3 regions of the Rahnella sp. BIGb0603 genome follow, and region 1 is predicted to be linked to each of the others. Evidence: predicted binding sites of a transcription regulator. Region 1 holds the regulator's gene; each other region holds the start of a gene.

Evidence for each region. The regulator Fur, encoded in region 1, represses iron uptake genes when iron is present. The targets are predictions, from matches to a motif close to ATAATAATGAGAACNACTATCAA.
Region 2: a site for Fur is predicted at 1,839-1,861, ahead of exbB (tol-pal system-associated acyl-CoA thioesterase). Genes of this name have one in related genera too.
Region 3: a site for Fur is predicted at 5,678-5,700, ahead of M2403_RS14310 (TonB-dependent receptor domain-containing protein). Genes of this name have one in related genera too.

Annotation. Positions count from the first base shown of each region.
Region 1 covers NZ_JANUEX010000001.1:784,199-794,612, reverse strand. Annotated here, with positions in the region: gene nagA (N-acetylglucosamine-6-phosphate deacetylase) at 1-701, opposite strand, end outside; gene nagB (glucosamine-6-phosphate deaminase) at 851-1,651, opposite strand; gene nagE (PTS N-acetyl glucosamine transporter subunit IIABC) at 2,125-4,071, shown strand; gene glnS (glutamine--tRNA ligase) at 4,263-5,933, shown strand; gene M2403_RS03745 (chitoporin ChiP) at 6,402-7,814, shown strand; gene chiQ (ChiQ/YbfN family lipoprotein) at 7,828-8,169, shown strand; gene fur (ferric iron uptake transcriptional regulator) at 8,310-8,765, opposite strand; gene fldA (flavodoxin FldA) at 9,082-9,609, opposite strand; gene M2403_RS03725 (methyl-accepting chemotaxis protein) at 10,020-10,414, shown strand, end outside.
Region 2 covers NZ_JANUEX010000011.1:118,327-128,740, forward strand. Annotated here, with positions in the region: gene garD (galactarate dehydratase) at 1-300, shown strand, start outside; gene exbD (TonB system transport protein ExbD) at 377-808, opposite strand; gene exbB (tol-pal system-associated acyl-CoA thioesterase) at 818-1,744, opposite strand; gene M2403_RS22930 (TRAP transporter substrate-binding protein) at 2,265-3,242, shown strand; gene M2403_RS22935 (TRAP transporter small permease) at 3,300-3,812, shown strand; gene M2403_RS22940 (TRAP transporter large permease) at 3,825-5,117, shown strand; gene metC (cystathionine beta-lyase) at 5,294-6,487, shown strand; gene M2403_RS22950 (DedA family protein) at 6,703-7,362, shown strand; gene M2403_RS22955 (AraC family transcriptional regulator) at 7,372-8,307, opposite strand; gene M2403_RS22960 (NAD(P)-dependent alcohol dehydrogenase) at 8,602-9,642, shown strand; gene dkgA (2,5-didehydrogluconate reductase DkgA) at 9,778-10,414, shown strand, end outside.
Region 3 covers NZ_JANUEX010000005.1:25,726-36,139, forward strand. Annotated here, with positions in the region: gene M2403_RS14290 (paraquat-inducible protein A) at 1-30, opposite strand, end outside; gene M2403_RS14295 (paraquat-inducible protein A) at 1-614, opposite strand, end outside; gene M2403_RS14300 (DUF3313 domain-containing protein) at 637-1,299, opposite strand; gene dctP (TRAP transporter substrate-binding protein DctP) at 1,527-2,564, opposite strand; gene M2403_RS14310 (TonB-dependent receptor domain-containing protein) at 3,088-5,460, opposite strand; gene M2403_RS14315 (TetR/AcrR family transcriptional regulator) at 5,886-6,497, shown strand; gene M2403_RS14320 (siderophore-interacting protein) at 6,673-7,485, shown strand; gene M2403_RS14325 (tannase/feruloyl esterase family alpha/beta hydrolase) at 7,723-9,453, shown strand; gene M2403_RS14330 (PadR family transcriptional regulator) at 9,561-10,106, shown strand; gene M2403_RS14335 (glycoside hydrolase family 10 protein) at 10,170-10,414, opposite strand, start outside.

The DNA.
Region 1 (10,414 bases):
GCACCAATAAGGCCAGGCTGACGACCTGTAATCGCTGGCATTGCATTATAAAGGTGCGTTGCGAAGGTGATACCGGCCGCAAAACCCGCGCGGGCTTCGGCATACGTCGAATTGGAATGGCCTGCGGAAATCACAATACCGGCAGCGCTCAGCTGACGGATATAGCGGGCTTCAACCTGTTCCGGTGCAAGCGTCAGCTGTGTGATGACATCGGCGTTTTCACACAGAAAATCAATCATGGCGTCGTCGGGCTTACGGATAAAGGCCGGATTGTGGGTGCCTTTTTTCAACGGGCTCAGATACGGGCCTTCAAGATGCAGACCCAGCGCCTGATTCGGATATTTTTCCAGATACGTGCGCATTACGCTGACGCCGTGCTTCATGTAGTCATCGCTACAGGTGATCAGCGTAGGTAAGAAACTGGTACAGCCGGATTTTTCGTTGGCTTTCTGCATGATTTCTAACGTTTCTACGGAAATCGCTTCCAGTGAATCGTTGAACTGCACGCCGCCACAACCGTTAAGTTGCAGGTCGATAAATCCGGGGGCAAGAATGGCACCGTCCAGATCGCGGGTTTCCACATTGTCCGGCAGCTCGCTGACCGCGCAGACACGTTCGATTTTGCCATCGGCAATCACGACCGCATGGTTATCCAGAACGTCGTGGCCGGTATAGATCCGGCCGTTAATCAAAGCGTACATCATGCCCCCTCGTTCGCTTGCCCTTCTCCAGTCACGCTGCTGCTGCGTTGGCTGCCTCACTCACTCCGCTCACTTACTTCAGTAAACTCCCGGAGATTCGCGTCATTGCCGCCTTGCTGCAACGCGACTGGCTTTGGGCATAAATTTTGTTAAAGGTTTTTCATATTTTCCGCTTCTAACTCGCGGAAATATTTAACAGTTTTGACTTTCAGTTCCATGGTGGACGGCTCGTCACACACCATAACGGCTTTTGCATGCAATTGCAGGCAACTGATGGTCCACATGTGGTTAATGTTTCCCTCGACGGCCGCTTCAAGCGCTTGCGCCTTCGCGTGGCCGGTGACCAGAATCATCACTTCTTCTGCATCAAGCAGTGTGCCTACGCCAACGGTCAGGGCGTATTTTGGCACCTGAGATACGTCATTGTCGAAGAAACGGGAGTTCGCGATGCGGGTTTCGTGTGTCAGGGTTTTGATACGGGTGCGTGAAGCCAGTGAAGATGCCGGTTCGTTAAAGGCAATGTGACCGTCGTTGCCCACGCCACCCATGAACAGGTGAATTTTACCGTAAGACTTAATTTTTGCTTCGTACTGACGGCATTCTTCGTTGACGTCTGGTGCATTACCATTCAGCAGATTGATATTTTCGCGTGGAATATCAACGTGATCAAAGAAGTTTTTGTACATGAACGTATGATAGCTCTCAGGGTGTTCCTGCGGTAAGCCAACATATTCGTCCATATTGAAAGTAACCACGTTCTTAAAGCTAACCTGGCCTGCTTTATGCATGGCGATTAAATGTTTGTAAGCTTCGAGTGGTGTGCCACCGGTAGGTAAGCCCAAAATGAACGGGCGGTCGGCAGTGGGTTTGAAGGCGTTAATACGCTCAACGATATGACGTGCTGCCCATTTGCCAACTTCAGTGGTGGTGTTTAAAGGAATAAGTCTCATCACGTACCTCTTAGTTTCAGAATATTGAATATACTGTGTATATCCTTTGTCCTTGACGTTGCAGGGGTGTTGGCTGCTTTCGAATCTCTGCCTGGCTTAACGGAGTAAGCGCAACGGATTTTTCGATTGCCGCCTGCCTGTAACCCAGTGACTCCGGATAAGGAAGTCAAAGCTGTTTTGGTTCAGGGCGGTCATGTTAAGCGTAAACCACCGTGACGGTTTGTGGCTGGCACAATGCCGTCTAGATTTTTTTAATGATAAAATAAGTTTTGTGTGTTGACCAGCCTGATGGCATGTTATGACCTCTTTTTGGTGATAATTATCACAAAAATAGAGGTTTTAATTTGCGATACGAAATAATCTTTTTACACTCGCAAAGCAGTTGGTTAAATCGGAACGGTAAGTGAGTAAAGGTAGTAACCATACTAATTAAACTACTTAGGTGATTCGCCTGGCGGCGGATAGGGGGAAATGTGAATATTCTTGGATTCTTTCAGCGTTTAGGCAGAGCACTTCAGCTGCCGATAGCCGTGCTACCTGTCGCTGCGTTACTGCTGCGTTTCGGTCAGCCTGATCTTCTTAATATGCCGTTCATCGCGCAAGCCGGTGGCGGAATCTTCGATAACCTGGCCCTGATTTTTGCTATTGGTGTGGCATCAAGCTGGTCTAAAGATAACGCGGGTGCTGCGGCACTGGCGGGTGGTATTGGTTATTTCATTCTGACCAAGGCGATGATTACCATCAACCCGGCCGTCAATATGGGCGTTCTGGCAGGTATCATCACCGGTCTGGTCGGCGGTATGGTTTACAACCGCTGGTCTGATATCAAACTTCCTGATTTCCTGAGCTTCTTCGGTGGGAAACGTTTTGTTCCTATCGCAACAGGCTTCTTCTGTCTGATTCTGGCCGCGATCTTCGGTTACGTCTGGCCTCCGGTGCAGGATGCAATCCGCGCCGGTGGTGAGTGGATCGTAGGCGCAGGCGCATTCGGTGCGGGTATCTTCGGTTTCGTAAACCGTCTGCTGATCCCAACCGGTCTGCATCAGGTTCTGAACACTATCGCATGGTTCCAGATTGGTGACTTCACCAACGCAGCAGGCACAGTATTCCACGGCGACATCAACCGCTTCTACGCGGGTGACGGCACCGCAGGGATGTTCATGTCCGGCTTCTTCCCAATCATGATGTTTGGTCTGCCAGGCGCAGCATGCGCAATGTACTTCGCCGCACCGAAAGAACGTCGTCCACTGGTGGGCGGTATGCTGGTCTCCGTTGCGGTGACTGCATTCCTGACCGGTGTGACCGAGCCGTTAGAATTCCTGTTCATGTTCCTTGCTCCGTTGTTGTATTTAGTCCACGCCATCCTGACCGGGATCAGCCTGTACGTTGCAACTGCGCTGGGTATCCATGCTGGCTTCTCCTTCTCTGCGGGTGCGATTGACTACGCGTTGATGTACAACCTGCCGGCGGCAAGTAAAAACGTCTGGATGTTGCTGGTGATGGGCGTTGTGTTCTTCGTCATCTACTTCGTACTGTTCAGCGTAATTATCCGCATGTTCAACCTGAAAACGCCGGGCCGTGAAGACGACGCCGACCATATCGGTGAACCGGAAGCGAACAGCAATACTGAAGAAGGTCTGAACCAGCTGGCCGTGAGCTACATCAGTGCGCTGGGCGGTTCTGATAACTTCAAAGGTATTGATGCCTGTATTACCCGCCTGCGTCTGAACGTGAAAGATGCTGGTACTGTTGATGATGCAGCCTGCAAACGTCTGGGTGCGTCCGGTATTGTTCGTCTGAACAAACAAAGCATTCAGGTTATCGTCGGTGCAAAAGCGGAATCTCTGGCTGATGCAATGAAGAAAGTGATGGCGCGTGGTCCGGTTGCGGCAGGCAGCGCAGCAGCCCCCGTGGTTGTGAAAGCGTCTCCGCAGGCTGTACCAAACAGCGTTAAAGCGGTCGTTGAAACGCTGGTGGCTCCGGTTACCGGTGACATCGTAGCGCTGGATCAGGTGCCAGACGAAGCCTTCGCCAGCAAAGCGGTGGGCGATGGTGTCGCGATTCGTCCGACGGATAAAACAGTTGTCGCTCCGGCTGCGGGTACCGTGGTGAAAATCTTCAACACCAACCATGCGTTCTGCCTGGAAACCACTTCCGGTGCTGAAATCGTGGTGCACATGGGGATCGACACCGTTGCACTCAACGGCCAGGGCTTTACCCGCCTGATTGAAGAAGGCGCAACGGTCACTGCCGGTCAGCCTGTACTGGAACTGGATCTGGCTTACCTGAACGCTAACGCGCGCTCAATGATTAGCCCGGTTGTGGTCAGCAACATCGATGATTACACCGGTGTGATTTCACTGGCCAGCGGTTCAGTCGTAGCCGGTCAGACCAAACTGTTTGAGATTCAGGGTAAATAATTTCCTGACGCTGATTCAGTTGAGTTAAGTCTTAGCGGGAAGAGAGCAATCTCTTCCCGCTTTTTATTGTTTACGGACACGCGGTATGCAGATAACCACTATTTTATGCAAGTAACGGTTGTTTCCCGACGTGGCTTGTTGGAACATAACAGGTTATCTGTAGAGTCAATGTTGCGTAGAGGAATTGCACAATGAGTGAGGCTGAAGCCCGCCCAACAAATTTTATCCGTCAGATTATTGATGAAGATCTGGCGACCGGGAAACACAATACCGTTCATACCCGTTTCCCGCCCGAGCCTAATGGTTATCTGCATATCGGCCATGCGAAGTCTATCTGCCTGAACTTCGGTATTGCGCAAGACTATCAGGGGCAGTGCAACCTGCGTTTTGACGATACCAACCCGGCAAAAGAAGACATCGAATTCGTTGAGTCGATCAAACACGACGTCCAGTGGTTAGGTTTCGACTGGAGCGGTGATATTCACTATTCTTCCGACTACTTCGATCAACTGCACGGCTACGCGCTGGAGCTGATCAACAAAGGTCTGGCTTACGTTGACGAATTGTCTCCGGATGAAATCCGCGAATACCGTGGCTCACTGACGTCTCCGGGCAAAAACAGCCCGTACCGCGATCGCAGCGTAGAAGAAAACATCGCGCTGTTCGAAAAAATGCGCAACGGTGAATTCGCTGAAGGCGCGGCGTGTCTGCGTGCAAAAATCGATATGGCTTCGCCATTCTTCGTGATGCGCGATCCGGTTATCTACCGTATTAAGTTTGCGGAACACCATCAGACTGGCAAAAAATGGTGCATCTACCCGATGTATGATTTCACCCACTGCATTTCCGATGCGCTGGAAGGGATCACCCATTCGTTGTGTACGCTGGAATTCCAGGACAACCGTCGTCTGTATGACTGGGTTCTCGATAACATCACCATCCCTTGCCACCCGCGTCAGTACGAGTTCTCCCGTCTGAATCTTGAATATTCCATCATGTCCAAGCGTAAGCTGAACCTGCTGGTGACGGATAAGATCGTCGAAGGCTGGGATGACCCGCGTATGCCGACCGTTTCAGGCCTGCGTCGCCGTGGTTACACTGCTGCGTCTATCCGTGAATTCTGCCGTCGTATCGGCGTGACCAAGCAAGATAACAATGTCGAAATGATGGCGCTGGAATCCTGTATCCGTGACGATCTGAACGAAAATGCGCCGCGCGCCATGGCTGTCATCAATCCGGTTAAAGTGATCATTGAGAACTTTACCGGTGAAGATGTGCAAATGGTGAAAATGCCTAATCATCCGAGCAAACCGGAGATGGGGACGCGCGAAGTGCCGTTCACCCGTGAGATTTATATCGATCAGGCTGATTTCCGCGAAGAAGCGAACAAGCAATACAAACGTCTGGTGCTGGGCAAAGAAGTTCGTCTGCGCAATGCGTATGTCATCAAAGCGGAACGCATTGAAAAAGATGCCGAAGGCAATGTGACGACGATCTTCTGTTCTTACGATATCGAAACGCTGAGCAAAGATCCGGCCGATGGCCGCAAGGTAAAAGGTGTGATCCACTGGGTTTCTGCGTCTGAAGGCAAACCGGCGGAATTCCGTCTGTATGACCGTCTGTTCAGCGTCGCGAATCCTGGCCAGGCAGAAGATTTCCTGACCACGATCAACCCGGAATCCCTGGTGATCGCGCACGGTTTCGTTGAGCCTTCTCTGGTGGCTGCACAGGCTGAAATCAGCCTGCAGTTTGAACGTGAAGGTTACTTCTGTGCTGACAGCCGCTATTCCAGCGCTGAAAATCTGGTCTTCAACCGTACCGTTGGCCTGCGTGATACCTGGGAATCAAAACCCGTCGCGTAAGTCACCGATGAACGATTGCTAAACGCAGCTCCGGCTGCGTTTTTTTATGTCTGAAATTCACGGAATTTTCTTTTTCATCGCGAATTAATGCGTTTTTCATGTTTGCTTTTTAGGACCTTCCTTTCCGAATATCAGCGTGCTGAAACGTTTAAGTCAATACGGTTTTTACTTAATTATCTGTTTTAGTTATCGATTGTCAGAGTCCACTGATTTAAACCTTCGCATTCCTCGTTTGTAACACTTTTTCATCTTTATGTGCACTTTGTCATACTTCAGCTATCAGGGTTTAATTACCCATTGATAATTCGCGTCGCGAAAAATACTCTTAATCCTGCTTTATACGGTTACGCCTCTGGCGGCCGCTTTTAATACCCGTTTGGGTTTTGCACGTTTTTTTAGTCAAAATGAGGAATTTCTATGCACAAGCACCTTAACAGGGGCAGGGGATCGGCTTACCTGAAACCTGTGATGTACACGCTGGCTGGCACTTTGTTGGGCGGCGGAATGATGTTCCCTGAAGAGGCCAGAGCGGCTGGCTTTATTGATGATTCGACGCTGACCGGCGGTGTGTATTACTGGCAGCGCGAACGCGACCGCAAAGATTTGAACAAAACCAAAGAAGAAACCCGCCCTGACGGCACAAAAGTCACGGTGAATAACCCCGATTACGATAAATACGCCACCAACCTTTCGCACGCGACCGCCAACCTGAACCTTGATTTCTCTTCCGGCTATGCCTGGGACATGTTCGGTATCGACGTCGCCGCATTTACCGCGATCGAATTAGCCGAAGCCAGCGACAGCGGTCATCCGAACGAAATCGCGTTCTCCTCCAAAAACCATGCGTATGACGAAGACTATTCCGGCGATAAAGGTGGCGTCAGCCTCTACAAAGCGGCCGGTAAATTCAAATACGGCGGATTCTGGGGCCATGCTGGTTACATTCAGCCCACCGGACAAACGCTGATCGCCCCGCACTGGAGCTTTATGCCGGGTACCTATCGCGGTGCCGAAGCCGGGTATAAACATGATTTTGGCGATCCGGGCGAACTGAGTTTCTCCTACATGTGGGCAGATGAATACAAATCGCCGTGGCATCTGGAGATGGATGATTTCCGCCAGAACGACAAGAAAACCGGTGTTTCCTATATCCACTCGCTGGGTGCGAAATACGACTTCAAAAATGATCTCGTACTGGAAGCGGCATTCGGTCAGGCAGAAAGTTACGTCGATCAGTACTTCGCCAAAGCGTCGTACAAAATTGATCTGATGGGCAATCCGCTCACCACCAGCTACCAATTCTATGGTGCGGAAGATCGTATCAGCAACCAGAACGATCCGAACAGCCTGTATGACGGTCTGGCCTGGTTGCAGGCACTGACTTTCGGTTACACCACCGGCCAGTTCAACTGGCGTCTGGAAGGGACGATGGTCAAAGCTGAGGGGAATCAGGGTTATTTTTTACAACGCATGACCCCGACGTATTCTTCTTCTAACGGACGTCTTGATGTGTGGTGGGACAACCGTTCTGACTTCAACGCCAACGGCGAAAAAGCGGTGTACGCAGGCGTACTTTACGATCTGGCGAAATGGGATCTGCCGGGCTTCGCAGTGGGCGGTTCTTATGTTTACGCGTGGGATGCCAAACCGAGTACCAATCCAATCTATGATCAGAGCCAGCGCCTGAAAGAAAGTGCCTGGAGCCTTGATGCGCTGTACACCATTCAGGAAGGGCGCGCGAAAGGTACGCTGTTCAAACTGCATTACACCCAGTACGACAACCACTCGGATATCCCGAGCTGGGGCGGCGGGTACGGCAACATTTTCCAGGATGAAAAAGACGTGAAATTCATCGTTATCGCTCCATTCACTATTTTCTGAGGTCGCTATGTCGATGAAAAAATTACTGATGATTGTGGTTTCCTCCGTTGTGCTGGCAGGTTGTGCGCCAACCGCGGATCAGGCTCAGATTTCTCAAACGCGTGAGGCATACAGCGCGTGTATTAATTCGGCAGAAGGCAATCCGGACAAACTGGCCTCCTGTCAGGTATTGCTGAACAAGCTCAAACAGGAAAAAGCCCACCAGAAATTTGCGGAACAGGAAACGGTTCGTGTGGTGGATTATCAGCGCTGTCTGACGGCGCGTAAGACCGGTGACGGGCAGGCGTATGCGGCGGATTGCGGCAAGATCTGGCAGGAAATCAAAGCCAATAACGCACCTAATCCGGTTAACTAAAAGCAGGGATCTGAAACAAGCACCATCATGGAACGCAAAACCCCGGCTTGCCGGGGTTTTGCGTTTTAACTCTCATCCTGGAACACAGACATAAAAAAACCGCCTTTCAGCGGTTAATTTATTCGGACTGACCGTGCAGATTACTGCGCAGGTTTGTCATTGTGCAAAGATTCATCTTCGCGGCAATCGCCCGCTTCACAGTGTCCGTACAGATACAGACTGTGGTTGGTCAGTTTAATACCGTGTTTCTTCGCAATCTCACGCTGACGGCCTTCAATGTATTCGTCGCGGAATTCAATAACGCGGCCGCAATCAAGGCAGATCAGGTGATCATGATGATGTTGCTGAGTCAGTTCGAAAACAGACTTGCCGCCTTCGAAGTTATGACGGGTGACGATACCGGCATCATCAAACTGGTTAAGAACACGGTAAACCGTGGCCAGACCAATTTCTTCGCCCATATCAATCAGTTGCTTATAAAGATCTTCCGCACTAACGTGATGACCTTCCGGCGCTTGCAGCACTTCCAGGATTTTGAGGCGCGGAAGCGTGACTTTTAAGCCGGCTTTCTTCAGTGCGGTGTTGTTGTCAGTCATGCGGATTCAGTCCTGTTACTATGTGCTAATCAAGTTGAGGCATGCAGCCTGTGGCATCGGCGGCACAAAAATTTGTCGTTTAAGGATTCTTCGTTTAAGGGAAGTGTGCCGATTCTCAAAAACGTAGCCTGTTAATAAAGATCACAAAATGCCTGTCACATTCAATAATGCAACGACTTGATCGATAGAAAAAACAGATGAACTCAGTGTACCTTGATACCACCGAAAGTTACAATTTTGTAGCGGTTAAATTGTTAATTTCAGTAATAGTTTGGCCCTTCAATTGTAGAATAAATCCTCAGGGCCAACAGGGTTTTTAGCCAATAATTTCTGAAAGGCTCAGTTCTTCTGTGATCTGTTTGACCCATGCATCAACACGTTCGTTGGTCAGTTCCGGCTGACGATCTTCGTCAATTGCCAGCCCGATGAAGTGCGTATCATCAGCCAGACCTTTTGAAGCTTCGAAGTGATAGCCTTCAGTTGGCCAGTGACCTACGATCACCGCGCCGCGTGGCTCGATGATGTCACGCACGGTACCGAGCGCATCACAGAAGTATTCGGCATAGTCTTCCTGGTCGCCGCAGCCAAACAGCGCAACCAGCTTACCTTCGAAATCTATCTCTTCCAGCGTCGGGAAAAAGTCGTCCCAGTCACACTGCGCTTCACCGTAATACCAGGTTGGAATACCGATCAGCAAAATATCGAATTTTTCCAGATCCTCTTTGCTGCTCTTCGCAATGTCATGCACCTCTGCAACATCTTTACCCAATTGCTTCTGGATCATTTTCGCGATGTTTTCGGTGTTACCTGTATCGGATCCAAAGAAGATACCTACTACGGCCATAAGATTACCTAACCTCTTGTTCTTAATGAAGTGCTCTGCATTGCAGGCAATAATAACGCAGATGATAGCAAACTCGCGCGGCGGAGAATATGTTTCAGCTCGCCTTCTTAACTGGTGAATAAGTTTATCGGGCAATCTTTTTAAGTGTTATCGCCTTCGTGTGCTTTTAATAACCTCAAACTTATTGAGGGCAAAAGCAAAATTAAGAAATAATTCCCGCCACTCCTTAAGTTTGCCCGTTGAACGCCGATAGATGATGCGAGAGGAATCTCAACATAATAAAGAAATCGATGCCCGGAGAGGTGTTCAAACATGTCCGGGGGCAAACGCCTGCTGGCTACCTGTCTTGATTCTCCGCATCCCCGTCAATCCTCAGACCAGAAACAGTCCTGTTTCGAGAGAGGCATATCGTGCAGTTTTTAAAAAATATTACCATCAGGGCCGCATTATTAACGATTCTGGGCATTTTTTGCGTCATGTGGGCGAGTGTGTCTATTTACACCGTCACCTCCCTGAATACGCTGACTCAGAACACCCAAAACAGTACCGAACTGGTCAACAATATGGCGCTGATCAATAAAGGAAATGATCAGTACTTTCGTACCGTGACACGTTTAAGTCGTGCCGTGGGGCAGCTCCAGGCGGATCCGTCAAAAGGGCAGGAAATTTTTGATACGGCAAAACAGTCACTCGATGGTCTGTCACAGGCGCTGGCGAGTTTCAAAACGGCTCCGCATCCGGGATTAGATGAAGCGTCAGTTCAGGAACTGGTCTCCAGTTGGGAAAGTCTGGTCGCGCAAGGCGT
Region 2 (10,414 bases), on a different contig from region 1:
CAGCAACTGGCGTCAGGCATTACCGTGCAGGTGTTCACCACCGGTCGCGGTACGCCTTACGGCCTGCTGGCAGTTCCGGTCATTAAGATGGCGACGCGTACCACGCTGGCAAACCGCTGGCATGACCTGATGGACATCAACGCAGGGACGATCGCAACCGGTGATGCGACTATCGAAGACGTCGGCTGGGAGTTGTTCCGCTTTATTCTGGATATCGCCAGCGGCCGTAAGAAAACCTGGTCAGACACCTGGGGCATCCACAATGCGCTGGCGGTGTTTAACCCGGCGCCGGTGACCTGAGTTTTAGTGTTTCAGGAAAGCAAAAGGCCAGCAAATGCTGGCCTTTTCTGTTTTTGTGCGTCTGGGGCGTCAGGATTTATTTCACCGCAGCACCGGTCTGTTCTGCACCGACCAGACCGACTTTCAGATAACCGGCTTTACGCAAGTTATCCATCACGCTCATCAGCGTTTCGTAATCCACGGTCTTATCCGCACGGAAGAAAATCGTACTCTGCTTGTTACCCTGCGTGCGCTGGTCAAGCATCGCGGTCAGGTTGTCGCTGTTTACCGGGTTATCGCCGAGGAACAGCTGCTTGTCAGATTTCACCGTCAGGAAGATCGGCTTCTCAGGACGCGGCTGCGCTTTTGCCGTCGAGGCCGGTAAGTCTACCCGCACATCGACGGTAGCCAGCGGCGCTGCCACCATGAAGATAATCAGTAACACCAGCATGACGTCGATAAAAGGCGTGACGTTGATGTCATGCATTTCACCGCTTTCGTCGATATCGTCGTTTAACCGAATAGCCATAATCTGTTCTTATCCTACGCGTAACTGGCCTGTCTGACCGCGTGGCGCATCGCCTTCGCTGGCAGCCAGATCCAAATCACGACCCTGCAACAGAATAATCTGCGCCGCCACATCGCCTACCTGATGGCGGTAAGAGGTAATGGTACGGGCGAAAATGTTGTAGATAACCACGGCCGGGATCGCAGCAATCAGGCCGACAGCCGTTGCCAGCAAGGCTTCAGCGATACCCGGTGCGACGACCGCAAGGTTGGTGGTCTGCGTTTGCGCGATACCAATGAAGCTGTTCATGATGCCCCAGACTGTACCGAACAGGCCGACGAACGGAGAAATTGCCCCGATGGTCGCCAGTATGCCGTTGCCACGCCCCATGTAACGGCCAGCGGCGCTGACGCGGCGCTCAAGGCGGAAACCGGTACGTTCTTTAATACCGTTGTTGTCGGTGGAACCGGCAGACAACTCCAGTTCGTTCTGCGCATCGCGAATCATCTGCGCGCTGATGCTGCTGGCGGCAAAGCTTTCGGCCTGCTCAGCGGCTTCATCCAGCGTACGCACGGAAGACAACGCATCGAATTCGCGACGCATGCGCCGTTTACCGCTGAAGACTTCAGCGCCTTTGCTAAACAGCAGCGCCCAGGTGACGACGGAAGCCAGCAGCAGGCCAATCATCACAGTTTTCACCACCACGTCAGCGTGGTGATACATGCCTAATACAGACAAATCGGTAGGAATGACAGGCGTCGCTTCGGTCGGCGCAGGTTGCATTAACGGAGCAGGGGTCGCATCAGCTGAAGCCGGTGCCGGGGTGTCAGCCGTTGCAGGTTGAGCCGCCGCAGAAGTCACGGCTTGTGCCGCAGGCGTCGCAGGTGCGGCCATCGCGTTGCCGCTTAAGCCAGCAACCAACATTAACGACATCAGTAGTGAAGTCGCCTCTTTCATCTTATTGCGAGCCGTTTTCACGCGTCGCCTCCAGCCAGAATCAGTGTGTAGAAGGAATGAATAACGCCGAATGATATCAAAGAAAAAGCCCTAATTGATAGTCGTTCTCATTATTATTTACATTGTCGCGCCTCGCGGCCCGCGTGTCATTGACAGATGACAAGGTTTATCGGGTTTGCATAAAGGATGAACAATTCCACCTTCATCACATTTCCTGCAAAAATCACATGGTAAATCAATCATCTGACTTTCATTACTAAAGGCAAAACAGCGTTTTAAATATTAAGTAACACCTTTTTACATTTGTTATGAGTTTGTGATAACGCTCAAATACCGCACAACACAAAATAGGATAAGGTGCTTGCACAGGCGAAGACCGCACACCGGCACGTCTTGTATCCCTATAATTTAAAAGCTTATTTAGACCTTTTTCATAATGAACAGGCCGGTTCTTCCGTTCGCCCTGATCGACGCTTGCTCTCATTTTCTTTCCCTTACCGAGTACCCTGGAGACAAACTGATGAAAATGCAGAAAGCACTTCTCAGCCTTTGCCTGAGTTCCGCCACCCTGTTATTTCCCCCTGCTCTTGCCGCGCAAACGCTGAAAGCCGCCGATGTGCATCCGCAGGGCTATCCCAATGTGGTCGCCGTTCAGCACATGGGCGAAAAGCTGCAACAACAAACCGACGGACGCCTGGAAATCAAAACGTTCCCCGGCGGTGTGCTCGGCGATGAAAAACAGGAAATCGAGCAGGCACAACTGGGCGCTCTGGATATTATCCGCGTATCCATGACGCCGGTTGCCTCGATTCTCCCTGAAATCAACGTATTCACCCTCCCGTATATTTTCCGCGATGAAGACCACATGCATAAGGTGCTGGACGGCCAGATTGGGAAATCAATCGGCGACAAGATCACCAGCAATCCCAACTCGCGTCTGGTATTTCTCGGCTGGATGGACGGCGGAACACGTAACCTGATCACTAAAGAACCGGTGGTGAAACCGGAAGATTTGCACGGCATGAAAATCCGCGTTCAGGGCAGCCCGATTGCGCTGGCGACGCTGAAAGCCATGGGCGCAAACCCGGTGGCGATGGGCGTCAGTGAGGTGTTCAGCGGGATGCAAACCGGGGTTATCGATGGCACGGAAAATAACCCGCCAACATTTGTCGCGCACAACTACCTGCCGGTGGTGAAAAACTACACCTACAGCCGCCACTTCATCATTCCGGAGCTGTTCCTGTATTCAAAAGTGAAGTGGGACAAGCTGAAACCCGAAGACCAGCAGTTGATCCTCAAACTGGCCAAAGAGGCGCAGGACGAGCAGCGCGAGCTGTGGAAAGCCTATAACGAGAAAGCGCTGGCGACGATGAAAGCGGGCGGCGTGAAATTCCAGGATATCGATCCGGCGACCTACGTGAAAGCCACGCAATCCGTGCGCGATGAATTCGGTAAAGACCATCAGGAACTGATGCAGCAAATCGCTGACGTTCAGTAATTCGTTGAACCGGGCAGCGTCCGCTGCCTCTTTCCCGACACTTCAGCGGAGGAACTTATGGTTTCCGGTTATCACACCCTGATGGACATCTTTTATCGTGGCGCAATGTGGCTGGCCGGGCTGGCTTTATTGCTGATGGTGGCGGTCATTCCCATCGGTATTTTCGCCCGCTACGTCCTGAACAGCGCCCTCTCCTGGCCTGAACCCATCGCGATTATGTGCATGGTGACATTCACCTTTATCGGTGCCGCCGTCAGCTACCGCGCGGGTTCGCACATTGTCGTCGCCATGGTCACCGACCGTCTGCCGCCTGCGATGAAAAAATTCTCTGCCTTGCTGGCTGACCTGATGATGCTGGCGATCAGCGTGTTTATTTTCTGGTACAGCCTGCAATTGTGCAGTGAACTCTGGCAGCAGCCGGTCGCGGAGTTCCCGCTGCTGACTGCCGGACAAACCTATCTGCCGTTGCCGGTAGGTTCTGCGCTGACGCTGTTATTCATCATTGAGCAGATCATTGCCGGACCGCAGCACCAGCGGCCTGTCGTGATGCTGGGCAATTCTGACGCCTGACCGGAGTCTGATATGGATGCATTAATCTTGTTGTTAACGCTGGCGGCGATGCTGGCGATTGGCGTACCGGTCGCCTATGCCGTCGGGCTTAGCGCGCTGGCCGGCGCGTGGTGGATTGATCTGCCGTTTGAAGCGCTGATGATTCAGCTGACTAACGGCGTGAACAAGTTTTCGCTGCTGGCGATCCCGTTCTTTATTCTGGCGGGTGCGATTATGGCCGAAGGCGGCATTGCCCGCAGGCTGGTGAGTTTTGCATATATTTTTGTCGGATTTATCCGCGGCGGTCTGTCGCTGGTGAACATCGTGGCATCGACATTTTTCGGGGCGATTTCCGGCTCTTCGGTGGCGGATACCGCATCAATTGGTTCGGTGATGATCCCGGAGATGGAGAAAAAAGGATATCCGCGCGATTTCGCCGCTGCCGTCACAGCCAGTGGTTCGGTGCAGGCTATTCTGACGCCGCCCAGCCATAACTCGGTGATTTACTCACTGGCCACCGGCGGCACCGTTTCAATTGCCGCGCTGTTTATCGCCGGTATTCTGCCCGGTTTGCTGCTCAGCCTGACGCTGATGGTGATGTGCGTATTATTCGCGCACAAACGCGGTTATCCGAAAGGCGAACGGGTGCCGTTCCGTCAGGCACTGAAGATTTTTATCGACACACTGTGGGGGCTGATGACGGTGGTCATCATCATGGGCGGTATTCTCAGCGGGATATTTACCGCAACGGAATCCGCAGCCATCGCCTGTTTATGGTCGTTCTTCGTCACTATGTTTATCTACCGCGATTATAAATGGAGCGAACTGCCGAAACTGATGTACCGCACGGTAAAAACCGTCAGCATCGTGATGATTCTGATTGGCTTTGCCGCCAGCTTTGGCGCGGTGATGACCTACATGCAGCTGCCGATGCGCATCACTGAATTCTTCACCTCCATTTCCGACAATAAATACGTGATCCTCATGTGGATCAACATCATGCTTCTGCTGATCGGCACACTCATGGACATGGCACCGATCATTCTGATCCTCACGCCTGTCCTGTTGCCCGTGGTCTTATCACTCGGCATTGATCCGGTGCATTTCGGCATGATCATGCTGGTGAATCTGGGGATCGGGCTGATCACTCCGCCGGTCGGTTCGGTGCTCTTTGTCGCCAGTGCAGTGAGTAAGCAGAGCATCGAAAAAGTGGTGAAAGCCATGTTGCCGTTCTACTGCGTGCTGTTTGCGGTGCTGATGCTGGTGACGTATATCCCGACCATTTCGCTGTTCCTGCCCAAACTTTTCGGCGTTTATACCGGCTGACGCCAGCCCGTGTTTCTCCCTTGCCCGTCGTGAAGACGGGCTTTTTTTGACCGTGTTGCTGAAATTTTCTCATCCACCCGCCAAAAGCCTGATCCCTGAAATTCATCATGTTAAGTTAATTGCATATCAGCGGATGCCACAGTGTGCCGCGCTACAAACAGGGTGAAATACGGATTATGTCGTCTAAAAAAATTGAAACCGCGCTGGTCAGCGCCGGAAGGGACAAGAAGTTTACGCAAGGCTCAGTGAATGCAGTTATCCAGCGTGCGTCATCACTGGTATTTGAAACCGTGGCCGACAAAAAACACGCCACCGCCAACCGCGCCAACGGCGAGCTGTTTTACGGACGCCGCGGCACCCTGACGCATTTCTCCCTGCAACAGGCGATGGTTGAGCTGGAAGGCGGCGCGGGTTGCGCGCTTTATCCGTGCGGCGCGGCGGCGGTCAGCAATGCGGTGTTGTCGTTTGTGGGCACCGGCGACCATATTCTGGTGGCGGGTTCCGCTTACGAACCCACACAAGATTTCTGCGAAAAAGTGCTGAAAAAACTCGGCGTCTCCACCACCTATTTCCGTGCTGACATTGGCGCGGAGTTAGGTTCGCTGATGCAGCCCAACACCAAAGTCGTTTTCCTCGAATCACCGGGCTCGATAACCATGGAAGTGCCGGATATCCCGGCGATGGTGAAAGCCGTGCGCGCCGTATCTCCGGACGTGGTGATTATGATCGACAACACCTGGGCGGCCGGCATTCTGTTCAAGGCGCTGGAATTTGATATCGATATTTCCATTCAGGCCGGGACCAAATATATCGTCGGCCATTCCGACGCCATGATTGGTACGGCGGTATCCAACGAACGTTGCTGGGAACAGTTGCGCGAGCATTCATATCTGATGGGGCAAATGGTCGATGCGGATACGGCATATGTCGCAAGCCGCGGACTGCGGACGATGGGCGTGCGGCTGAAACAGCATGAAGAAAGCAGCATTCGTATTGCGAAGTGGCTGTCAGAGCGGCCGGAAGTGGAAACCGTAAACCATCCGGCGTTACCGGGCAGCAAAGGCCACGAATTCTGGAAGCGCGATTTCACCGGCAGCTGTGGTTTGTTCTCGTTCATCCTCAAGCAGCGCCTGAGCAAACAGCAGCTTTCCGACTATCTCGATCACTTCGAACATTTCAGCATGGCGTATTCCTGGGGCGGTTTTGAATCGCTGGTTCTGGCCAATCAGCCGGAAGAAATTCAGGCGATCCGTCCGGCAGAAACCGTTGATTTTACCGGTACGCTGGTGCGTCTTCACATCGGGCTGGAAAATAGCGATGACCTGATTGCCGACCTTTCTGCCGCATTTGAAAGAATTGCGGCGGCCTGAGCGGGAGAGATTGCGACACACCGCCCAGATCGGTAAGGTATCTGTCGGATTTTCATTCGCAAAATGAGAATAATCTGTAAGCTCTACCTATAGCTCCGGTGAACTATCGCCGGAGTGTTCTGTCTTTTTACAGCCGCCTCAGATCAACATACGAACAAGGGATCCTTGGTACACTGGCAAGTGACAGTTTTTAATGATTAGCAACAGGACAGAATATGGCAGTTATTTGCGACATTTTTCATGCACTCTGGCGGCATGATTTCAGTATGCTCGCCGACCCGAATCTTCTCTGGGTTATCTACGCTGTACTGTTCACGACGCTGTTTCTTGAAAACGGACTTCTTCCCGCTTCTTTCCTGCCGGGCGACAGCCTTCTGCTGCTGACCGGTGCGCTCATCGCCAAAGGTGTGATGAGCTTCATTCCAACGATGATTATTCTGGTGACCGCCGCCAGTCTCGGCTGCTGGCTGAGCTATATTCAGGGGCGCTGGCTCGGACACACGAAGATGGTCAAAGGCTGGCTGCTACAGCTTCCCGCACATTATCATCAGCGCGCGCACCAGATGTTCACCCGTCACGGGCTGACGGCGCTGCTGGTTGGCCGTTTTCTGGCGTTTGTCCGCACGCTGTTACCGACCATTGCCGGTATTTCCGGCCTGAACAATGCGCGCTTCCAGTTCTTTAACTGGCTGAGCGCGATTTTGTGGGTAGGGGTGGTGATTTCGCTGGGCTTCGCGCTGAGCCACATTCCGGTAGTGAAGCGCCATGAGGATCAGGTCATGGCGGGTCTGATGATTTTACCGGTTCTGCTGCTGGTTATCGGGCTTGCCGGTGGATTGCTGGTGGTGTGGAAAAAACGTAAATGCCGTTTCTGAGCACGCAAATCACGCTTTAAAGGCCACATCCGCCAGTGCTAAAACGCCCGAACTGCCTTCGCGCAGGCGGGCCATTTCATCGCTCGGCGTCACCCCAAAATAGCGCTTAAACTCGCGGCTGAACTGCGATGCGCTTTCATATCCCACCTGCAACGCCGCCACGCTGGCTTTCACGCCGTCATAAATCATCAGCATTCGCGCTTTGTGCAGCCGGTAGGTTTTCAGATACTGCAAAGGCGACGTGCTCGTTACCGCTTTGAAGTTGTGGTGAAATGCCGAAATACTCATGTTCACCTCGCTCGCCAGCGCTTCCACGCTGAGGTTATCCGCATATTGCGCTTCGATGCGACGCAGGGATTTGGCAATCTGGCTAAAGTGCGTGTGGCGGTTAACCAGCGCCTGAAGTGCGCCGCCGTTTTCACTGGTCAGGATAAAGAACAGGATTTCGCGGATGATCTTCGGCCCCAGCACGCGGGCGTGAAGCGGTTTATCCAGAACGCTCAGCAGGCGTTCGGTCGCGCATAAAATATCATCGTCCAGAACGCCTGAATTGATACCGGTTGAAGAATCTTTCTGACGTGCCACGGTTTCATCCCCCATGTCCATCAGCAAATCCTGCAACATCAGCGTATCAATGCTGATCTGGATCCCGGCCATCGGTTCTTCGGGGCTGCTGAACGTTTCACATTCGAACGGCAGGGGAACGGTCAGCATCAGATAATTATGCGGATCGTAGGAGAAGGTTTTCTTGCCCAGATAACCGACTTTACGGCCCTGAAAGAGGATCACTACGCCAGGATTGTACAAAACCGGCTGGCGCGGATGGTAACGTGTGGTATGCATTAGCGTAACCTGTGGCACCGCCGACGGACTGAGATTTTTATTCCCGCTAAGATGCGCCACTCGCGCCGCCAGACGGGCACACAAGCTGTCCACATTTTCCATTATTCCTGCTCCGGATAGACGATAAACTGGCATCGATTTTGCCACAGGCGTTTCATTTTCTACAGAGACTTGCAGGATCAGGCAAGACTCTGGCAGAAATGTGCATCTTCCTTGCGGCGATTTTCTCTTACAGTTAATCCCTCTTTCCGCAGTCGCATCTTCCTGCACAAATGCAGTGAACTGCTAGTCTGTATGAACGTACCTTTCATACGCTGTTCGTGACTAACGTTTAGTCACCGGCCCGATTTCTCATTAACTCCCTAATTTTCAAAAATTCAATGTCAGGAGAGAATTATGTCTGCACCTACCGCTGCCGAAAATACGTTTAACGCCTGGGCCGCTGCCGGTCCGAATCAGCCTCTTGAAGCTTTCCAATTCGACGCCGGCCCAATCGGTGATGAAGAAATTGAAGTCGCCATTGATTACTGCGGCGTCTGCCACTCCGATCTCTCAATGCTCAATAACGACTGGGGCATCACCCAATATCCGTTCGTGCCGGGCCATGAAGTGGTCGGTAAAATTGTCAAAATCGGCGACCATGCGCGCAACAAAGGGCTTAAAGTTGGCCAGATTGTTGGCGTGGGCTGGAACCGTGGCAGCTGTATGCACTGCCACCCTTGTATGTCCGGCGACCAGCATCTTTGCCACGATGTTGAAGCCACGATTATCGGTCATCACGGCGGTTTCGCGGATCGCATACGCAGTCACTGGGCGTGGGCGATCCCGCTTCCGGAAGGCGTAGACGTTACCAGCGCGGGCCCGCTGTTCTGCGGCGGCATCACCGTGTTTAACCCGCTGTTGCAGTTTGGCGTTCTGCCAACGCACCGCGTGGGCGTCGTCGGTATCGGCGGTTTAGGCCACATGGCGCTGCGCTTCCTGAATGCGTGGGGCTGCGAAGTCACGGCGTTTACCTCGTCTCTGGCAAAACGTGATGAAGCTCTGTCACTCGGCGCACACCGCGTAGTCGCCACCCGCGACAGCGATGAACTGAAGAAAATCGCCGGTGAACTGGATTTCATCATGGTGACGGCCAACGCCTCACTGGACTGGGATGCCTTTATCGGCACGCTGGCACCGAAAGGCCGGTTGCACTTTGTGGGCGTCGTACCGGAAGCCGTTCCTTTGCATGTGATGGCGCTTATCAGCAAACAGGCTGAGGTTTCTGGTTCACCGACCGGTTCACCTTCGCGTCTGGCCGACATGCTGGCGTTCTGTGCCCGTCACGAAATCACCCCGCAGGTTGAGCACTTCCCGCTGAGCAAAATTAACGATGCGGTTGAACATCTGCACGAAGGAAAAGCGCGTTACCGCGTCGTTCTGGATATGAACGCGTAACTAGCGTTCGCAATAAAATAAGTAGCCTGCTCAGCAAGATGACGTTTCGTTAACTAGACTTAACGTCAGGCTGAAGCCTTCACTACTCTGTGCCCGTGCTTTGCGGCGGGCACTCTGCCCTGAAAGGAGAACCTCATGGCAACGCAACCCATCATTAAACTTCACGATGGCAACCTGATGCCTCAGTTAGGACTTGGCGTATGGAAAGCCAGTAATCAGGAAGCCACCAGCGCGGTGAAAACGGCCATTGAAACCGGCTATCGTCATATCGATACGGCCGCTATCTACAAAAATGAGGAAGGCGTCGGCGAAGCGATTGCCGCCAATCTCGTTCCCCGCGAAGAGCTGTTTATTACCACAAAACTGTGGAATGACGATCAGTTAAACGCCCCACAGGCGCTGGAAACCAGCCTTAAAAAGCTGAGAACTGATTACGTCGATTTGTATCTGATCCACTGGCCGCAGCCAGCGCAGGGCCATTATGTCGATGCGTGGAAAGCGCTGCTGAAACTGAAAGAACAAGGGCTGGCGAAAAGCGTCGGCGTCTGTAATTTCCCGCTGGAGCATTTGCAGAAACTGAAAGATGAAACCGGTATTTTCCCGGTGGTGAACCAGATTGAGCTGCACCCGCTGATGCAACAGCGCCAGCTGCACGCCTGGAACGCCACGCACACTATCGCCACCGAATCCTGGAGCCCGCTGGCACAGGGCGGCGAAGGTGTGTTTGATCAGCCTCTGATTCAGAAACTGGCTGAGAAATACAACAAAACGC
Region 3 (10,414 bases), on a different contig from region 1:
CGGTAGCCGCGAAGGGTTTTGAGTGTCCATAACGGCTGGAAATCCTGATGATTGATCACGGGTAACAGCAGACATAAACCGAGCAATGCCCAGGTACCGGGGCCGGTGGTGATTTCAACCAGACCGGAGAGTTTGATAGCAGCAATCAGGATACTCAGCAGCGCGACTTCCGCCATGCTCCACGGTGCCAGCCCGGCGAGCAAACGCATGGCGGAGGCAAAACCGGGCGCGGCTTTTTTCCTGCACGCGTGAAATAACACCCAGCCGAGCAGCAAAATTTGCAAACACGGGCAGACAATCATCAGCAACGCCACCGGGATCGCCAGCGGCGACGCATAGCTGTGTGCCAGCGCCATCGCGGTTTGCCATAGCGTGGCCGCCTGCGACTGGCCGTGGAAGCCGATTTCCAGCACCGGAAAAACATTGGCGATGATAAAAAACAGCGCCGCCGTGAGGGTGAGCGCGAACCATTGTTCCAGACTCAGCCAGCTTCCCCGATACAACACCGCCCGGCAGCGCGGGCAGTATGCGGCCTCGCCGGGCCGCACGGATTTTCGGGTATACAGGCTGTCGCAGTGTTTGCAGATGATTTGCTGCGGATAGATTTTCATCATGAGCCCTTTCTGATTCAGCCGGTTATTTCAGCTGTTCCTGCAACTGATCCGCCCCTTTCTCCAGCCCGGTTTCTGCCGCACTCAGCGCGCCAAAAGTCGCCCCGATGTTCAGCGAGTTCGGGTACTGGCGTGAAATATAGGATTTGAGCAACTGATTGGTCGGCGCATCGTAGATTTCCACCGCATAACTCACCGAGCCGGTAAACGACCCTTGTTTGCCGCGGATTGACTGCACGATGTTGTACGGCCCGCCCATCAGGTCAAAGCGTGTGAACGTGCCGACAAACGGCGTACTGGTTTCCGCGCCGGTCAGCGTCAGGCGAATGCGCAAGGTTCCCGGCGTGATGGCGTTGGTCAGCGGGAACCGTTCCGCCACGCTTTTGCCGAAGACCTGCTGCATATGCGCCGCCAGTTGTTGTTTTTGTTCAGGAGAAACGTCATCAAACTGGGCATCTGCTCCCTGATAAATCACCACCGGATCCACAATGGCGCGGGAATATTTATTCCAGTCGACCGGCGTGTTGTAGCTGAAAGCGATATGCCCGGATTCATCCTGCGTGTCAGGTTTCATCCGGGAAGAAGAAGTGACCCCGGTGTAGGGCACAGGCTGGGTACTCGCGCACCCCGTTAATAAACCTAAAGAAATCAAAGCTGCCAGCGGATAGCTGTTTGTTAACGCAGACATACGTCTTACCTTCTTATGAAAAAATGCAGCGGGATGTCGGTTTACTTTTTCATTAAACCGTACAGTACGGTACATTTATGGGGTAAGACAATTCTCCTGTCAAGAAAATGTACAGGTGGGTTCAGTTATGAAAGTAAAAAAGAGGAAGTGTGGCAAATAGCGGTTTGCGGGGAAGGGCGAACAAACGGGTTCCGGCAAAGGTGGTCACCTCTGCCGGAGCGATTTAATTACTTCATCTCATCTGCCAAAATTGCGCGGACTTTTTCCAGCACCGGAGCCGCCTGTGTCACGCCTGCTGCGGTTTGCTCTTTTGCCCACGCGGCCTGAATCTCCGGATAACGGCTCACCGTTTGCCAGTGTTCCACTTCGCTGTGCTGAAGTTCGCGGACGTTTGCGCCGTCTTTGCGCAGCGCATCCAGCTGGTTTATATAGCCTTTGTCCATCACCTGACCGGCAGTTTTGTAGGCAGTTTCTGCGGCGCGGTGAATGGCATCCTGATCGGCTTTCGCCAGCCCGTTCCAGACCTTTTCATTCATCACCAGCAGATAAACGTGGCCGAGCCACAGCTCGCGCGAGACTAAAACCTCCGGTGCCATTTTCTGAATTTTCAGGTCATAACCGCTGTCCACGTTGACCATAATGCCGTCCAGCGCGCCGGTCTGAAACGCTTTCACCGTTTCCGGGCCCCACGGCATTGTTACCGGCTTCGCGCCCGCATTTCGCAGAAAATCCTGATGCCAGAAACTCGCTGAACGCCACGTCGTGCCCCGGATATCTTGCAGATTTTTCAGCGGATGCGTGCTGAAAAACGCCACCGGATAACCGGTGCCGAAGAAAATGTTCACGACGTTTTCGTGATGTAACTCGGCAGGAAAAGCCGGAATTTCGGCGTAAACGCGGCGGAAGAATGCAATCTGTCGGTCACCGGTCGGCCCGGCGGGAAAGCTTTTAAAAATCTGATGCAGCGGCAGATCTTTGGCCGCGTATTCCGGCACAACGGTGCCCATATCCGCTGCTGAACCCTCACTGATTACGCTCAGCGCGTTATAACCGGTCGCCCGTTCGCTGCCCCAGTGCGCGTTAATTTTCAGACGACCCTGTGATTCTTTTTCAATCGCCGGGAAGAAAACGTCATTGATGAAGCGGGTGCGCGTGCCACCCAGCGGTTCATGATCGGTGTAGTTCAGCAGGGTGGTGGCGTTTACGCAGACGGGTGACAGCAACAGGGCGAGCACCAGCGCGAGCGGTTTTCTGATTAATTCCATGTAATCTCTCAGTGAAATGATGATGAGGAAAACAGGGAGTCTAGTCGTTTCCGGTGTGGGCTGTTGTGCGCGGCAACCATTTATTTGCTGATAATCAGACACAAAAGCGCCTCTGCGAAAAGCGACAGGGGCGTTAAAAAAACATCTCAGAAGCCATTACGGAACGGAACCCGGAATATGCCCCTGCATATCGACACGCATGACACCGTGGTTCGACGTTGCCCCGCAGCCCGCCAGATACCGGCATATTGCAACAGGGCAATCACGCTGCAGGCGGACTGTTTCTGAGTATTATTTGGCAGATAAATATGAGGGAATGCAGTCCCCTGAGTACGGGTAATCGGCATTTTTTTATTTCCTTTCGCTTTGGGACAGCATGGATGGAGATTAAAAACTAGCACCCGGGAAACGATGAAAAAATCTGCCAGATGGCCGTGGGGTATTGGCTATAACCTGCATCTTGAAACATAAAAAAGCGCCATGTTTTCACATAGCGCTCAGGTTTTCGGTGATGAATTATCGCTTAGAAATCGACATTCACGCCCAGCTGGAAGCTGCGGCCTGGCATCACGGCCAGCGCTTTGTTGTATGCATCCTGATTGGTGGTTTCAGTCAGGTTGCGGCTGCTCAGGTAATCCCAGTACTTACGGTCGGTGATGTTATAGACGCCGCCGCTGAGTTTTACGTTTTTCGCCACTTTCCAGTAGGCCGTTGCATCAAGCAAACCGTAGCCAGGAACATTCATGTATTCCGTGGTGGAATCCGTGATCGGTGTACCGGCGTTGGTGTAGCTCTGACGGTTGGTCGCTTCGGCTTTTTTACCTTTCACGAAGGTTGCAGTCAGCGCCGTACCGTAGATGCCTGACGGATCATCCCATGCCACACCGGCTACAAATTTCATTGGCGGAACGCTGTCGATATCAACGTATTTGTCACCCGCGTAGCTGGATTTAGATTCACCCTTGGCGTAACCCAGTGCGAAGCTGGTGCTCAGACCGTCAACGCTGCTGAACCACGTACCGTAGTTGATTTTAGTGCTCAGATCGCCACCGTAGATAAACGCTTCATCGCGGTTTTCGGCCTGATAAATCGTATAAATATTGGAAGGCACGTTGGTGAACATGCCCGGGCTGCCTGCGCGGGTGTAACGGGTGTTAGCGATGAAGTTTTTGTACGTGTTGTAGAACACGGCCGTTTTAAAGGTCACGCCTTCGGTCGCTTCACCTTTCATGCCCCATTCGAAGTTGTTGCTGGTTTCGGTTTTCAGATTGGTATTACCGATCAGCGCATATTGCTGAGAACCGGCATAAGAAGAACCGAGGTTCCAGGAGCCGTAAAGCTGGCTGGCATCCGGGAACTGTGCGCCGCGACGGTATTGCAGGTAAGTCATCAGCTTAGGCGTGATGTCATACGTGAATGCCAGTGATGGCAGAACCTGCGTATCGGAGTTGGCTTTACCGTACAAAGTAGAAACCTGGCTTTCAGACACGGTGCTGTTAGACAAATCGGACAGGTCTGTCGCTTTCGTATTCTGGTACGCCACACGCACCGCAGGCACGATGCCGAAGTTATGGCCGTCAAGGTCAAACTTCATGGTGTCTTGCAGGAAACCGCCGAGAACGTAAGAACGGCTGTTGGCTTCCGGCTGCATGATGGTGGTGTAAACACTCTGGTCCGGGCTTTCGCGGAACGGACGTTCAGTGTTAGAGATGCGACCGTTGATCCCGGCACTCAGCTCGTGGCGACCCAGCGTTTTGAGCCAGCTGGTTTCCGCGCCATAGGTGCTGACGTCGTAATCGGAATAGACGTTCATCATCTCTTTGCTGGCGTTCGGCATGTACGTGTTGTCATGCGCCTGGGTGTACTGGTAATAGACTTTGGAGACCACGGCGTCAGCGAAATCGTTGAACGGTGTCCATTCGTCTTTCAGGCTTGCGCCCCAGCGGCGGGTGTTACTTTGCTGCTGTGCGGTACCCAGAATGGAGCTGCCAGCGCTGTTCCACGCGTCGTAATGGGTGTGATTGATTTTCTCGTAGTAATCGAGCGTGCCGGTGAATTTATGTTCGTCGTTTGGCTGCCAGATACCGGACGTCATGATGGCGTTAGAGTGCCAGTTCGCCGGATAAGCGTCGTGCGTCCCGCTGTTGTTGCTGGTTTCCTGACCGTCGCGGCGGCTGATCGCCACAAGGCCACGCAGGGTTTCGTCACCGGCAGCGGCAGTAATGCCGTTGTGCCATGAACGGTCTGAAGAATCATAATCAGACTGGTAACCGAAATAGGTTTCTTTGCCCGGACGCAGGTAATCGTCTGCGGTTTTTGGCAGGAAGGAAACGGCGCCGCCGATGGAAGTGTTGGCGCGTTCGGCTGACGTTGCGCCGGATTCGATATCCACCTGGCCGTAAATATACGGGTCGATGTAATCACGGCCGATGCCGGATGTGCCTAAACCAGCGCGGCTGGCGTAGCTGCGGCCGGTAGCACTTGGCTGTGGAATGCCGTCAACGTCGATGCTGACGCGGTTGCTTTCCAGACCACGAATGTTATAGCCGGTGTAACCGCTGCGGTCGAAGCCGCTTTTGCCGTTGCCGGAACCGCCACTTGAGCCGGTCGCGGTGATCAGTGGCTCATAACGCATGATGGTACCGAAATCGTTACCGCCACGTTTTTGCATTTCAGCCGCAGTGATGGTGGTTTTTGAGCCCGGCGTTTTATCCGGCAGGGTCTCGGTGACGGTCATCACTTCTTCATTGTTCTGTGCCAGATCCTTCGCACTGCGCACCACCGGTTTCTTTTTGATGGTTTCTGTAGATTGCGCTTTGTTCTGTGCCAGATCGGTGTTGTCTTTAACGGCTTCCGCTGCGTTTACGTTAAAGGTGGTGGTGAGAATCGTCCCCATGAAAATGACGTTTTTCACCAAACCCTGCTGTGTAAAGGATTTGAACATTTGTTTTTAGTCCTGCACTAATTTTTTTAAGTTCTGCTCGCATTTACTGCCTTTCGACAAATTCAGACGCGCTTGTCATCTGCTTTAATCTTCCGTGAAAAAGCCGTTGTCCTTATAAAATATGGGTTTAATTACCGTCCTTACCCATTTCAGCTTTGTGCGAATGATAATGATACTGATAATTGTTATCAACAAATTGGTAAATAAAAATGCGCTTCTTAACGAAATCTTTGCACTTCGTTCTGAAAAATGGGCTACGCCGGTCGCTTTACAAGGCACAAACCCGTCGTTAGAGTGGGGACATCAGGGAACTGTACTGTACAGTTTCGCCGCGACGGTTTTTGGCCGTGGCCGTAATAGCAACGTCAGGAGGGAAGATGAAAGTCCGCACCGAAGCCCGCAGGGAGGCGATTATCGATGCCGCAGCGCAATTGTTTCAGGAAACCGGTTACGAACGCGCGTCAATGAATGAGCTCGCCCGGCGTCTCGGCGGTTCAAAGGCCACGCTCTACAGCTATTTCCCGTCGAAAGAAGCGTTGTTGGTGGCGGTGGTGAAAGCCTATGCCACCGGGCATCTTTCCGACGCCGTCAGCGATCTGACCCAAACGTGGGCGGATGCCAATCTTGAAACCATCCTCACCCGTTTTGGTGAAAGAATGTTGCTGGTGCTGACCAATGATGTCTCCGCGCTGGCGGTGTATCGCATGGTGATCGCCGAGTCCGGGCATTCCGAAATCGGCACGTTGTTTTATGACGCCGGGCCACGGGAGAGCGTCGATATCCTGGCAAAATTCCTGGGCAGTGCGATGGAGCGAGGGCAACTGGCGCAGGCCGATGCGCATCTGCGCGCCTTACAGTTTCTGGCGCTGGTGACGGCGCAAACCAACACGCGCGTCTATCAGCGTAATCCGGCACCGCTGGAAATTGCGGAAATCCGCCAGATGGTGAGCAGCGCCGTCGATATGTTTTTGCGCGGCGCGGTGCGTTAATCCACCCGGTGCGTTCTGCTGCACAAACCGCCAACCGGCCTTCTTCACGATGGTCGGTTTTTTTTTGAAGTCGTTGCATAAAATATTACTAAGATATATCTTTCACTGAATTGAGAATCATTCACGTCCTGAGCGGGCTCGCGATGATAAGTTTCGCCACCTTGAGAGAAAAAATATGGAACACAAACGCACTGAATCTTCCGCCGCCAACCTGCCGGTGCGCGTTAAGAACGAACTGGTTTTCCGCCACATCACGGTAAAAAGCGCGGAAACGGTTTCCGGCTGTTTTAAACGCATTGTACTGAACGGCGACGAGCTGAAAGGTTTTACGTCCCGCGGTTTTGATGATCACATCAAACTGTTCTTCCCGGCAAATCCGGGCGACATGATTGTTCCGCCGACCGCCACAGAAGACGGCATTGCCTGGGGCGAAGGCCCGCGTCCGGTTAACCGTGAATACACACCGCTGCATTTTGATGCGCAAACTAACGAACTGACGCTGGATTTTTATATTCATGACGGCGGTGTGGCCAGCGAATGGGCCGACAATGCCAAACCGGGGGATAAACTGATCATTGGCGGGCCGCGCGGTTCCCTGATTATTCCGACGACCTACCGGTGGCAGCTGTATCTTTGCGATGAAACCGGTCTTCCGGCAGTAAAGCGCCGCCTGCGTGAACTGAAAGAGGCGGCTGTAAACGCAAAAATCACCGTACTGGTGAAAGTGAAGGACGTGAGCTGCATCAGTTATCTGGATGAAGCAAAAGATTTCAACGTCGAGTGGATCGTCAGCGATGAGCATAATGGCTATCGCGAAGATGATGCGGTTGTGCAGAAATTGAAAAGTCTGATGCTGCCTGAAAATGACTATTACGTCTGGGCCACCGGCGAAGGGAAATTCGTCAAAGGCCTGAGTGATTATTTCACCGAAACCCGCGGGCTGGATGCAAACTTTGTCCGCTGCGTGGCGTACTGGCACGCGAAATAATTTTCTGCGCCGGAACTGATTTACCCCTGTCAAGCGTGACGGAATATTTTCCCGCAGATAACAGAACGTATTTTCCCTGTTATCTGCGGTCTTTTATTTCAGTCGCTACGAATTAATACTTTGTTGCAACTGCCGCGCAAATCATTACGGCAGCCGCCCTGAACGCCATTATTTATTATTTCTGCCATCATTATAATTCTTATGACAAATTCTGAATCTTTATTCAAAGGAATGGTTATGAAATTAAAAAGCCTCAACGGGCGCTGGCGGGCGCTTTGTCTGTTACCTCTGCTGTTAGCCGGATATTCCTCTTTCAGTATCGCTGCTGATCCCGCAGCGCCTGCGCGGGAGGTGGTCAGGCCGGTGATGTCCTGCGCAAAACTTGCCGACGTTTCGCTGACCGACATTGGCGGCGAAGGCAGCCGGATCACGACTGCCAAAGAAATCACCGTGAACGGCGCAGCGGCCTGTGAAGTCGATGGCAATCTGCATCCTGAGATCGGTTTTCAGGTGATCCTGCCGGTTTCATCGTGGCAGCAACGCTATATGCAAATCGGTTGCGGCGGCCTTTGCGGGAATATTCAGCTGCAAATCGGCGCAGCAGCGGGTTGTACGCCCTTAAATACCAACGGTTTTGTTCTGGCCGCCACCGACATGGGCCATTCCATGAAGGAAGGTGACTTTGGTAAGGATCCTCAGAAACGCGTGGATTTCGCCTACCGCAGCCAGCATCTGACGGCGGAAGTGTCGAAAAAGCTGATCACGGCTTTCTATGGCCGCGCGCCTGCGTATTCCTATTTTAACGGCTGCTCGGACGGTGGCCGTGAAGCCCTGATGGAAGCGCAGCGCTTCCCGCATGATTTCAACGGGATTATTGCCGGTGCCGCCGCGATGAATTTCCAGTCGCAGAATGCGGTTTATCACGCCTGGCAGGCGCTTTCCAATACCGGGCCTGACGGCAAACCGGTGCTGCTGGCCGCGCGTTTGCCGCTGATCCACAACGCCGTGCTCAAACAATGCGACGCGCGGGATGGTCAGACCGATGGCCTGATTGCCGACCCGCAAAGTTGCCATTTCGACACCTCGGTTCTGGCGTGTAAAACCGATCCGGCCACGCCGCAGGGATCGTGTTTATCCACCGCAGAACTGACGGCGCTGAACCGGTTGTATGCGGGGCCTGTAGATCCGAAAACCGGCAAAAAACTGATTGTCGGCGGCCCGATGCCGGGTTCAGAACTGGCGTGGGAAGGTGTCTTTGTGCCGGAAAAAGCCAGCGACCCGATTTTCAGCCAGATGATCGCGCTGTCGTCGCTTAAATACATGAATTACGAGAAAAATCCGCCAGCGGATTTTACGTTAAAAGACGTGAAGTTCACCGAAGCGGCGTTTGACGAACTGCGCAAAATGCATCCGCTTTATGACGCGACCAACCCGGATCTGACGGCGTTTAAAGCCGCCGGTGGCAAGCTGATTATCTGGCACGGCTGGGCGGATCAGCACATTTCACCGCTCAATTCCGTGGCTTATCATCAGGCCGTCGGCAACGTCATGGGGGCGGCGAGCCGCGATCAGTTTGAGCGTCTGTATCTACTGCCGGGCGTGCATCACTGCTCCGGCGGTGAAGGCCCGAGCCTGGTGGATTTCCTCACACCTATGATGAACTGGGTGGAAAAGGGCACTGCGCCGGATAACATCACCACGTATCAGGCGGCAAAAGAGCAGAAAACGTCGTTCGGGCAACCGCTGCCGGAACGCGGTAAAAAGCCAGCAACTGAAATCCGTCTGGAGAAAATCCCGGCAGATACCGCTTCTCGCCCGGTTTTCCCGTACCCGGATTACGCAGTGTACAGCGGCAAAGGCGATGTGAATTCTGCCGCCAGCTATGTGCGCAAGCCGCTGGCGACGCAGCCTGCGGCTTATCACTGGCTGGGCGAAGATTTCTATAAGCCTTTTACTTTCATGAACTAATGCCATCATAAAAACGCTCCCCTTCGCACGTGAAGGGGAGATTGTGATCGGGGGCTTAACCCGTTATCTTTAGGGGATATCTTTACGCAATTTTAACCATGGTTCTGATGAAAAATAATCCTCTGGGCAACGACCGTCCTCCCGCCGGATCCGGCAACAAAGCAAACTGTATTGCTGCGAAAAAACACCGTCGTGAAAGAATGTTCGAAACCGGTGATATCCGCCTATTAATGCTGCATTTTCTGCAACAGCGTTCCGCCCACGGTTATGAACTGATCAAAGCCATCGAAGAGCTATCCAAAGGGGAATACACCCCGAGCGCCAGTATTATTTATCCGAACCTGACTTTTCTGGAAGATCAGGGACTGGTTCTGGCGAATCAGGAAGAAGGCGGGAAGAAGCAATATACGATCACCGCAGAAGGTGTGATATTGCTTAACCAGCAGGATGAATTACTGGCGACGGTGACTGAGCGGCTGCATTCGCTGGCGATCCTGTCAAATAACCGCAGCATTCCGGAAATGCAAAGGGCGATAAATAATATCCGTTCAGCGCTGAATTTAAGGCTGGCGAAAGGGCCGATCGAACAGGAAACGCTGTATAAAATCACCGATGCGTTAGATCGCGCAACCAAAGAAATTGAGCGCAGTTAAGGTTGAAAACGAAAAGCCCCCGGCGTCATTGCAGGGGGCTTTTTTTGTTTTATCCGCGCTGGCTTAATGGCCCCAGCGGCTTTTCAGGTAACGCACGGCTTCCTGCGTTTGCGGCTGGTTCAGGTAATTTTCCCGAAACAGAATGGTGCCGCTGATGCCCGGTAACGATTCATTCATATCGAGCTGTTTCTTAAGCTCCGGTACGCCACCGCCGGTGGTCCATTCAGGCTCATTCTTCGACGGCTCGCCCACTTTATACAGCGCAATACCGATATACAGGCGCGTGTTGTTCGGTTTCACGACATCCG